DNA from 2 places in the Alicycliphilus denitrificans K601 genome. Region 1 is predicted to be linked to the other one. Evidence: predicted binding sites of a transcription regulator. Region 1 holds the regulator's gene; the other holds the start of a gene.

Region 1 (5,763 bases):
GTGCAGACCATGGCCGAGAGGGACATAGGCTCGCTGGTGGTCATGGAGCACGGCGACCTCGTGGGCATGCTGACCTTCCGCGAGGTGATCCAGGTGCTGGTGAAGAACGGCGGCTCCGTGGGCACGATGCTGGTGCGCTCGGCGATGGACGACGCGCCGCTGACCTGCACGCTGGAGACCGACATGGACGAGGTGCGCCGCATGATGCTGGGCCAGCACGCGCGCTACATGCCGGTGATGGACAAGCGCATGCTCATGGGTGTGGTGAGCTTCTACGACGTGGCCAAGGCCGTGGTGGACAGCCAGAACTTCGAGAACAAGCTGCTCAAGGCCTACATCCGTGACTGGCCGCAGGAAGAATCGCCCCCCGCGAATTGACTTTCACGCCGGATTGGCCGTCAGCGCTTGTTTAGCAAGTGCTGGCAGCTATTTATTTCATAGCTGCAACCGCTCTGGGATAATCACGCCCCTATGAGCGGCAACACACTTGGCACCCTTTTCTGCGTCACCAACTTCGGTGAATCCCATGGCCCGGCGATCGGCTGCGTGATCGACGGCTGCCCGCCCGGCATGGCGCTTTGCGAGGCCGACATCCAGGCCGACCTGGACCGGCGCCGCCCCGGCACCAGCCGCCACGTCACGCAGCGGAACGAGCCCGACGCGGTGGAGATCCTCTCGGGCGTCTACGAGGGCAGGACCACTGGCACGCCGATCGCGCTCCTGATCCGCAACCAGGACCAGCGCAGCAAGGACTACGGCGACATCGCCCAGAGCTTCCGCCCGGGCCATGCCGACTACGCCTACTGGCACAAGTACGGCCTGCGCGACCCGCGCGGCGGCGGGCGCTCGTCCGCGCGCCTGACGGCGCCCACCGTGGCGGCCGGCGCCGTTGCCAAAAAGTGGCTGGCCGAGACGTACGGCACGCGCTTTCGCGCCTGCATGGCGCAGCTGGGCGAACTGCCCATCCCGTTCGAGAACTGGGAGCATGTGCCGAACAACCCCTTCTTCGCCCCCGTGGCCGACGTGCAGGCCTACGAGGACTACATGGACGCGCTGCGCAAGAGCGGCGACTCCTGCGGCGCGCGCCTCCGCGTGCAGGCCACCGGCGTGCCCGTGGGGCTGGGCGAGCCGCTCTACGACAAGCTCGACGCGGACATCGCCCACGCGATGATGGGCCTGAACGCAGTCAAGGGCGTGGAGATCGGCGCCGGCTTCGCCAGCGTGGCCCAGCGCGGCACCACGCACGGCGACTCGCTTACGCCCCAGGGCTTCGCCGGCAACAACGCGGGCGGGGTGCTGGGCGGCATCAGCACGGGGCAGGACATCGAGGTGCAGCTCGCCATCAAGCCGACGAGCTCCATCATCAGCCCGCGCGAATCCATCGACGTCCACGGCCGGAGCACCGAGGTCGTGACCCGCGGCCGCCACGATCCCTGCGTCGGCATACGCGCCGCCCCGATCGCCGAGGCGCTGCTCGCGCTGGTGCTCATGGACCACGCGCTGCGCCAGCGCGCGCAGTGCGGCGACGTGCGGCAGGCGGTGCCGCCCATTCCCGCCAGTATTTGAATGAAAAAAGGCTCCAGCGCTTGATGGACAAGCGCTGGCAGCTATCTGAAGAATAGCGTCTTTACTTGCGTACTTCGTCGACGAGCGCGCGGAACTCGTCGATGTCCTCGAAGCTGCGGTACACGCTGGCGTAGCGTATGTAGGCCACCTTGTCGAGCTTCTTGAGCTCGCGCATGACCAGCTCGCCGATGCGGCTGGAGATCACCTCGCGCTGGCCCAAGTGCAGCAGCTTCTCCTCGATGCGCTCGATGGCCGAATCGATCTGCACCGTGCTCACCGGGCGCTTGCGCAGCGCCAGCTTGAAGGAGCCGAGCAGCTTGTGGCGGTCGTATTCGACGCGGCGGCCGTCCTTCTTGACAACGGCGGGGAAGTTGACTTCCGGCCGCTCATAGGTGGTGAAGCGCTTTTCGCAGGCGCCGCACTGGCGCCTGCGGCGGATGCAGTCCCCGTCCTCGGACACCCGGGTCTCGATGACCTGGGTGTCCTGGTGGCTGCAGAAGGGGCACTTCATCGCGGCAGCGCCTGCGCTCGCGCGATCAGCGGTAGACCGGGAAGCGGCTGGTCAGCGCGTTGACCTTGGCGCGCACGGCGGCCAGATGCGCCTCGTCGTCGGGGTTCTCCAGCACGTCCGCCAGCAGGTTGGCGGTGATGCGGGTTTCCTCCTCCTTGAAGCCGCGCGTGGTGATGGCGGGCGTGCCCACGCGGATGCCGCTGGTCACCATGGGCTTCTCGGGGTCGTTGGGGATGGCGTTCTTGTTGATGGTGATGTGGGCCTTGCCCAGCGCCGCCTCGGCGGCCTTGCCGGTGATGCCCTTGGCGCGCAGGTCCACCAGCATCACGTGGCTCTCGGTGCGGCCGCTGACGATGCGCAGGCCGCGCTGGGTCAGCGTCTCGGCGAACACCTTGGCGTTCTTCGCCACCTGCTGCTGGTACGCCTTGAACTCGGGCGACAGCGCCTCCTTGAAGGCCACGGCCTTCGCGGCGATCACGTGCTCCAGCGGGCCGCCCTGCAGGCCGGGGAAGATCGCGGAGTTGATGGCCTTCTCGTGCTCGGCCTTCATGAGGATGATGCCGCCGCGCGGGCCGCGCAGGCTCTTGTGCGTGGTGGAGGTCACCACGTCGGCATGCGGCACGGGGTTGGGGTACTCGCCTGCGACCACCAGGCCCGCGTAGTGGGCGATGTCCACCCAGAAGATGGCGCCGACTTCCTTCGCGACGCGCGCCATGCGCTCGAAGTCGATGCGCAGCGCGTAGGCCGATGCGCCGCCGATGATGAGCTTGGGGCGATGCTCGCGGGCCTTGGCCTCGAACGCGTCGTAGTCGATCTCTTCCTTCTCGTTGAGGCCGTAGGAGACCACGTTGAACCACTTGCCGCTCATGTTCAGCGCCATGCCGTGCGTGAGGTGGCCGCCCTCGGCCAGGCTCATGCCCAGGATGGTGTCGCCGGGCTTGAGGAAGGCCATCAGCACGGCCTGGTTGGCCTGCGAGCCCGAGTTGGGCTGCACGTTGGCGGCCTCGGCGCCGAAGAGCTGCTTGATGCGGTCGATGGCCAACTGCTCGATCACGTCCACGTTCTCGCAGCCGCCGTAGTAGCGCTTGCCCGGGTAGCCCTCGGCGTACTTGTTGGTCAGTTGCGAACCCTGCGCGGCCATGACGGCGGGGGAGGCGTAGTTCTCGCTGGCAATCAGCTCGATGTGCTCTTCCTGGCGGCGGTTCTCGGCCTGGATGGCGGCCCACACCTCGGGATCGGTTTGTTCGACAAGAATATTGCGTTGATACATGGCAGTCCTATGAACTCTCAGTGTCCCTTGGCAATCAAGGGCTGCCCAGGCGAACGACGGATCGCTGCGGGGCTTGGCTGCTCATCCGCGCGGCACGCTCCCCAGTGGTTTGCAGAAAAACAGGGCTTTCTGCCGGTCTCCACGTCAGCGGCGGGGCCCATGGGCCTTGCGCGCCTATCGCCAGTTGCGTACCCCGCTAGTGTAGCTGACGGCGCCCGTCCCCTATGGCGCCGGCGCGGCCTCAGACTCCGCCGTCGAGCAGGGCCACTTTCTCGCCCGCGGGCTGCGCGGTCTCGGGCGCCGCCGGGGCCTTGGTGGACAGCACCGGCTTCGCGGCCTTGCGCTCGCCCGCCACCTGGCGCAGGCGGAAATGCTCGGCCAGCACCTTGGCCACGTAGCCGCCGTCGTCCGGGAGGTTGGCGGCACCCACGTAGTAGCGCAGGCCGCCTTCGAGCGAGCCAGCACGCGCTATGCATTCCTGCAGCACCTTCACGCCCACGCGCAGGTTGGCCACGGGGTCGAACGCGGCGAGCTGGCCGCCGAAGCCCTCGTACTTATCGGTGTGCACGCGGGTCATCACCTGCATCAGGCCCTGCGCGCCGACAGCGCTTTGCGCGAACGGGTTGAAGCTCGACTCCACGGCGATGATGGCCAGGATCAGCGTCGGATCGAGCTTGGTGCGCGAGCCGATCTCGTAGGCCTCGGTCACCAGGGCCGCCAGGGGCTCGGGCGCCACGCGGTATTTCTTGCTGAGCCAGTAGGCCACGGCCGCCTGCTCGCGCGGCAGCTCGCTGGGATTGATGGCCATTGCGCGGTCGCTTGCGGCCGGCTCCAGCGGGAAGCCGTCCTCGGCGACCTGGCGTGCATGCAGCCAGCCGCGCAGCTCGTCCTCGCCGATCTGGCGCAGGTCCGGGCGCGCCGTCAGCGTGACGGCCGCGAAGACGACGACCAACCCGAGCAGGGCGAAGCCGTTATGGGTCACTTCAAGAAGACCATTGACCACATCGGCGATGACTGTGCGCACGCCGGCAATGACTTTTCCTGACGCTGTCATAGCTTTCCTTTCTGAGTCGAGTCCCGGAAGGCGCGGCGCCTGCAGAGGCGCTCGGGCGGACTCGGTTTTGCCAGGTCTCTTTGCCTGGGCTGGTATGCCATCCAGCCCGTGCCATGGCCGGCTATGCCATGGGAACTTGCGGACTGTCGTAGCCGGCGTCGGGAGCCGGTTAGGGTTATTACGGACCTGTGTTTTGAAGGCTGGCGGATTCTAGGAGTTCACTAAATGCATAGTCAACACTAATAAACATATTTTTAATACAAAAAAATAATTACAACACTGTGCATAAGTGCGAAAACAGGCATTTCGGGCGCAAAGGAGGCGCTGTAATCGAACGCAGCAAACACCGCGAAATGAAACTTGCAATCGACGCACCGTCGCCATTGATGAAAGCTGTTGGAGAGCGCGCGGAGATTTGCTACCTTAGAGGTGCCTGAGCGATTCAGGCGTCCGCCGGAAGAGGCGAAACCATCTGGATGAACGGCACGCAGTGCTGCATCGAGCAACAGGTTCCTCGCTTCCAAGGCAAACCCTGGAGGCAATACCTTGCCTCCTGCACCGGGGACGATCCTCTCCGCGGTGCAAACGATGGCAAAAGACCGTTGCGTCTGCCGTCAAGCCCGGTGCACGGAAAGACTCCGTCCACCGGGCTTTCTTTTTGCACTTATTTACACTGGCACGCCGACGTTCGCTGATTCAATAGCGTCCGAAGCTCAAATGATCGGGTACCGCGTGTCGCAAGTCATACAAACTATCAAGCATCATCGGTGGGCAAGGCGGGCGGCGTGGCTTCTGGCCTGCCTGCTGGGGTTGTGGCTGCTGGCCTGGCTTGTCGTTCCACCCGTTGCGCGGTCGCAGATTGAGCGGCACGCCTCGGAGGCCCTGGGGCGCAAGGTGACGGTCTCCAAGGTGGAGTTCCTGCCATGGACGCTGGAGGCCACGGTCCATGGGCTGTCCATTGCATCCGAGGACGGCAAGGCGTCCCAGGTCCAGATAGCGCGTATCTATATAGATGCAGAACTGCAGTCGCTGTGGCGGCTCGCGCCGGTGATCGATGCGGTGCAGGTGGACGAGCCGGTGATCCACGTCACGCAGACCGCTCCGGGACACTACGACTTCGATGACGTGCTGGATCGCCTTGCGCAGCAGCCGAAGACCCGGGACGGCGAGGCCCGGCCGCTGCGCTTTGCGCTCTACAACCTCGCGCTGCGCGGCGGAGCCCTGGATTTCGACGATCGGACGGTGGGCAAGGTCCATATGCTGCGCGGCCTCCGCATCGATGTTCCGTTCCTGAGCAATTTCTCTGCGGACCGCGAGGTCAAGGTCACGCCCAGGCTGGCCTTCGAGCTGAACGGCAGCGCC
Region 2 (5,763 bases), 2.1 Mb from region 1:
CGAGGCCCGCCTGAACGCGAGCCTGCTGGACCTGCAGCACAGCGACGTCCAGGAGCTCGAGGCGGACTTCCTGCAGCGTGGCATCCGGCATGTCGAGCGGCTCACGCACAGTCCGTTCGCCGTCCTGCATTTCGTGCACGATGGCCAGGACCCCGAGCTCGCGGCCTGTTCGGCGGGAGCGGCGGGCGGCATGCCGGCCCAGGCGGAAGTCTGGCGCCAGGAGTGCGCCGCCCAGCGCATCCAGAACCAGCCGCCGCCCGGCGACGCCCTGCTGCGCTGGATGAGCCTGCCCGTGCAGGAAGGCGGCCGCACGCGCATGCTGCTGGGCGTGGCCAACAAGGCCGAGGACTACGACAGGCAGGACGCCCAGGCGCTGCAGGCCCTGGCCTACGCCATCTGGAGGCGCGTGGTGCAGCGCCGCCAGGATGCGGTCATCCTGCGCCTGTCCGAAGCGCTGGAGCAAAGCCCGCACCAGGTGGTCATCACCGACGTGAGGGCCAACGTGCTGTACGTCAACCGGGCCTTCAGCGAAGTCAGCGGCTACAGCGCGCAGGAAATTCTGGGGAAGAACCCCCGGATGCTGCAGTCCGGTCTCACGCCCCGCTCCGTCTACGAGGAGATGTGGCGCAGGCTGCCCCAGGGCCAGCCTTGGCAGGGCGAACTCGTCAACCGGCGCAAGAACGGCCATATCTACACCGAAATCGTTTCCCTCTACCCGATCCGTGACCTCTCCGGCCAGGTGACGCATTACGTCGCCCACAAGGAAGACATCACTGTGCAGCGCGAGGCCGAGGAGCGCATCCAGGCCCTGTCGAATTTCGACACGCTGACCGGCCTGCTCAACAAGAAGTCCTTCGACGAGCGGCTGGCCCTGGCCATCGAGAGGGCCGGAGCGAGCCACGGGCGGCTTTCCATGCTGTGGTTCGACCTGGACAACTTCAAGCTGATCAACGAGTCGCTCGGCCACACGGCCGGAGACGAGCTGCTGGTGGAGGCGGCCAACCGCCTGCGCTCCTGCCTGGGGACCCAGAACGCGCTGGCCCGCTATTCGGGGGACGCCTTCGTGGCCATCGTGCCGCAGGCAGACCAGGCCAGCGTCGCGCTCATGGCGCAGGAGGCCCTGCGGCTTCTGCAAACCGCCACATCGGTGCAGGGCCATCCCGTGTCGGTCAGCGCATCGGCGGGCGTCGCCGTGTATCCCGACGATGCCCGGACGGCCGGCACCCTGGCCTCGGCGGCCGAGCTCGCCATGTACCGCGTCAAGGAGGACGGGCGCAACGGCCTGCGCTTCTTCGCGCCCGAAATGCAGGCCCACACGCAGCGCTCGCTGGAGCTGGCGGCGGGCCTGAAGGACGCGGCGCGCAAGGGCGAGCTGTTCCTGGTCTACCAGCCCCAGCGCGCGCTGGGCAGCGGCGCGCTGGTCGGCGCCGAGGCGCTGCTGCGCTGGCGCCACCCGCAGTGGGGGCTGGTGTCGCCGGCGGAGTTCATCCCCATCGCCGAGCAAAGCGGCGCCATCACGGCCATCGACTTCTGGGTGGTGGAACAAGCCGCGCAGCAGCTGCGCGCGTGGGACGCCGCCGGCCTTCCGCCGCTGGTGGTCGCGGTGAACGTGTCGGCGGCGCAGTTTGCCCGCCCCCAGCTGGCCGAGGAATTGCTGCACATCCTGCAGCGCGTGGACGTGTCGCCGCAGCGCATCGAGGTGGAACTGACGGAGGCCGTGGCGCTCAAGCACCCGGAGCTGGCCGAGACCACCATCCGGCGCCTGCACGACATGGGCTTCAAGGTGGCGCTGGACGACTTCGGCACCGGCTATTCGTCCATGAGCTACCTCAAGCGCTACACCATCGACAAGCTCAAGATCGACCAGTCCTTCGTGCGCGAGCTGGCCGAGAAGACCAGCGACATGGCCATCGTGACGGCCATCGTCCGCATGGCGCACAGTCTGCACCTGTCGACCCTCGCCGAGGGCGTCGAGACGGCCGAGCAGGCCGCCCTGCTGCACGACTGCGGCTGCGACGAAATACAGGGCTACTGGTACAGCAGGCCCCTGGAGCCTCGCGCCTTCGAAGCATTCGCCAAGGGCCTGCCGCAGCGCGGCGCCTGACCCCGCCCCACTCCTCCCGATGCGCCGGCCTTGCCCGTCCAAGGCCGGCGCTTTGCGCTTCGTCAAACTACCTATAGTGTTTCAAATGTATCTTCAACGCTATATGTAGTGCTCAAGGAAAGCCATGACGCCACCACCAGCCCCTGTCGCCACCCTGCCGCGCGACGTGATCCAGAGGAACGGCGAGCGCGCCGCGTTCGATGCCGAGCGCATCCGCTCGGCCATCGCGCGCGCGGGCAGCGCTACCGGCGATTTCGGTGCCGACGAGGCGCAGTTGCTCACCGCCCAGGCGACCAAGGTGCTCATCCACCGCTTCCGCGGCGAGGCGCCCGCCATCGAGCAGATCCAGGACGTGGTGGAGCAGACGCTGATCGCCGCCAACCACCTGCAGACCGCGCGCGCCTACATGGCCCACCGCCAGCGCCACGCGCTGCTGCGCGCCGACCGGCAGACGCTGGTGCACGTGGAAAGCTCCATCAACGAATACCTCACGCGCGCCGACTGGCGCGTGAACGCCAACGCCAACCAGGGCTACTCGCTCGGCGGGCTGATCCTCAACGTGGCGGGCAAGGTGACGGCCAACTACTGGCTTTCGCATGTCTACGCGCCCGAGATCGGCGAGGCGCACCGCAGCGGCGACATCCACATCCACGACCTGGACATGCTCAGCGGCTACTGCGCCGGCTGGTCGCTGCGCACGCTGCTGCACGAGGGGCTGAACGGCGTGCCGGGCAAGGTAGAGGCGGGGTCGCCCAAGCACATGAGCTCCGCCGTGGGGCAGATCGTGAACTTCCTGGGCACGCTGCAAAACGAATGGGCCGGCGCGCAGGCGTTCTCGTCGTTCGACACCTACATGGCGCCCTTCGTGCGCAAGGACGGCATGGACTACGCCGCCGTGCGCCAGTGCATCCAGGAGCTGGTCTACAACCTCAACGTGCCCTCGCGCTGGGGCACGCAGACGCCGTTCACCAACCTCACCTTCGACTGGACCTGCCCGGAGGACCTGCGCGATCAGGTGCCGGTGATCGGCGGCGTGGAGATGCCGTTTTGCTACGGCGAGCTGCAGGCCGAAATGGACCTGATCAACCGCGCCTACATCGACGTCATGACCACGGGCGACGCCAAGGGCCGCGTGTTCACCTTCCCCATTCCCACGTACAACATCACGCCCGACTTCCCCTGGGAGAGCGAGAACGCCGCCGCCCTGTTCGACATGACGGCCAAGTACGGCCTGCCGTACTTCCAGAACTTCATCAACTCGGAGCTGTCGCCGAACATGGTGCGCTCCATGTGCTGTCGGCTGCAGCTCGACCTGCGCGAGCTCTTGAAGCGCGGCAATGGCCTGTTCGGCAGCGCGGAGCAGACCGGCAGCCTGGGCGTGGTCACCGTCAACTGCGCGCGCCTGGGCTACCTGCACGCGGGCGACGAGGCGGGCCTGTTCGCCGCCCTGGATCGTTTGCTCGAACTCGGCAAGCAAAGCCTGGAAGTCAAGCGCAAGCTCATCCAGCGCCTCATGGACCAGGGCCTGTTCCCGTACACCAAGCGCTACCTGGGCACGCTGCGCAACCACTTCAGCACGCTGGGCGTGAACGGCATCAACGAGATGGTGCGCAACTTCACGCACGACGCGCACGACATCACCAGCACATGGGGCCACGCCTTCGCCCTGCGCCTGCTGGACCATGTGCGCGCACGCATGACGGCTTTCCAGGAAGAAACCGGCCACCTCTACAACCTGGAGGCCACGCCTGCCGAGGGCACGACCTACCGCTTCGCCAAGGAAGACAAGAAGCGCTGGCCCGCCATCCTGCAGGCCGGCACGGCCGAGCAGCCCTACTACACCAACAGCTCGCAGCTGCCCGTGGGCTTCACCGACGACCCGTTCGAGGCGCTGCAGCGGCAAGAGGCCCTGCAGGGCAAGTACACCGGCGGCACCGTGCTGCACCTTTACATGGGCGAGCGCATCTCCAGCGGCGCGGCCTGCCGCGAGCTGGTCAAGCGCGCGCTGACCAACTTCCGCCTGCCCTACATCACCGTCACGCCGACGTTCTCCATCTGCCCCACGCACGGCTACCTGGCGGGCGAGCACCCGTTCTGCCCCACGTGCGATGAAGAGCGGCTGGCGGCCAAGCGCCGGCACCTGCTCGCGGCTTGAAGCCAAATCGGCCTCCATCCCTTACCCATCAAGCGCAAGCAGCTATCAAAACCGTAGTTTTCAACCCCCCAAGGAGTTCACCATGAGCCATTTCTCCACCACCGAACAAGCCGCCCTGGCCGCCGTGCAGCTCACCGACGACGAGCGCCAGCCCTGCGAGGTCTGGACCCGCGTGATGGGCTACCACCGCCCCGTGGCCAGCTTCAACGTGGGCAAGCAGGGCGAGCACAACGAGCGCCAGTTTTTCTCCGAGCACGCGCGTGGCTGCAGCAACGCCTGCTGAAGCGCTGCGCATCGGCGGCCTGACGCCGCTCACCACCATCGACTTCCCCGGCCGCCTCGCGGCCGTGGTGTTCTGCCAGGGCTGCCCCTGGCGCTGCGGCTATTGCCACAACACCGGGCTGCTCGACGCCGCCACGCCCACGGCCCACGCCTGGGCCGACGTGCAGCAGTTGCTGCACGCGCGGCGCGGCCTGCTCGACGGCGTGGTGTTCTCGGGCGGCGAGCCCACGCTGCAGGCCGGCCTGCCCGACGCGCTGGCGCGCGTGCGCGCGATGGGCTTCGCCACGGGGCTGCACACCGCCGGCATGTACCCCGAGCGGCTGGCCACCCTGCTGCCGCTGCTCGACTGGGTGGGGCTGGACATCAAGGCGCCGCTGCACCGCTACGACGCGATCACGCGCACGCCGGGCAGCGGGGCGAAGGCATGGGAGTCGCTGCGGCTCGTGCTCGCCAGCGGCGTGGCCCATGAGTGCCGCACCACCTGGAACGCGGGCCTGTACGGCGATGACGACCTGCAGGCCCTCGCCGACGCCCTGGCGGCCGAGGGCGTACAGCACTGGGCGCTGCAGGAATGCCGCACGGATGGCGCGCCCGCCTGGGCCCCTCCGCAGGCCGTCGCACAGCGCTGGCCCGGCACCTTCACGCTGCGCCGCGCCTAAGGGCTACTGCCGGCACACCCGCACCACATCCTCGCCATAGGCCTCCAGCTTCTTCACCCCCATCCCGCTGATGCCCTGCAACTCATCCAGCGTGGCCGGGTTGCGCTCGGCGATGGCAGCGAGCGTGGCGTCGTGGAAGATCACGTAGGCCGGCAGGTTGTGCTCGCGCGCCACCTCGGCGCGCCAGGCCTTGAGGTTGATGAAGCGCACCTGCGCGTCCTGCCCCAGGTTGGCGGCGGCCACCGGCGGGGTGGCGGCGCGGCGGGCCCGCTTGGGCTTGGCGGCGGCCTGGGCCTGGGCCGTGGCCTCGCGCAGCTGCACGTGCTGCTCGCCGCGCAGCACGGGGCGCGAGCCGTCGGTGAGCACCAGCGTGTCGAAGCTGTGGCCGCTCTCCAGCATCACCTTGTGCAGGCCCACGGCGCCGGTGGCCAGCAGCTGGCGCAGCACGCCGCGCAGCTGCGCCTCGGTGTATTCCTTGCCGACGCCGAAGGTGGAGAGCTTCTCGTGACCGAACTGGCGCACCTTGTCCGTGTCCTTGCCGCGCACGATGTCCATGATGTGCC

What was found. Region 1 encodes NrdR, which represses ribonucleotide reductase genes. Its sites were predicted from a motif close to CACNANATNTNGTG; they were not measured.
Region 2: a site for NrdR is predicted at 2,202-2,215, ahead of ALIDE2_RS00585 (ribonucleoside triphosphate reductase). Genes of this name have one in related genera too.

The regions. Positions count from the first base shown of each region.
Region 1 covers NC_015422.1:2,219,817-2,225,579, forward strand. The annotation lists gene ALIDE2_RS10585 (CBS domain-containing protein) at 1-378, shown strand, start outside; gene aroC (chorismate synthase) at 472-1,566, shown strand; gene nrdR (transcriptional regulator NrdR) at 1,628-2,077, opposite strand; gene glyA (serine hydroxymethyltransferase) at 2,103-3,347, opposite strand; ZMP/ZTP riboswitch at 3,384-3,545, opposite strand; gene ALIDE2_RS10605 (lytic transglycosylase domain-containing protein) at 3,589-4,401, opposite strand; gene ALIDE2_RS10610 (DUF748 domain-containing protein) at 5,119-5,763, shown strand, end outside.
Region 2 covers NC_015422.1:124,473-130,235, reverse strand. The annotation lists gene ALIDE2_RS00590 (bifunctional diguanylate cyclase/phosphodiesterase) at 1-2,104, shown strand, start outside; gene ALIDE2_RS00585 (ribonucleoside triphosphate reductase) at 2,229-4,259, shown strand; gene nrdD (anaerobic ribonucleoside-triphosphate reductase) at 4,342-4,542, shown strand; gene ALIDE2_RS00575 (anaerobic ribonucleoside-triphosphate reductase activating protein) at 4,520-5,200, shown strand; gene recQ (DNA helicase RecQ) at 5,204-5,763, opposite strand, start outside.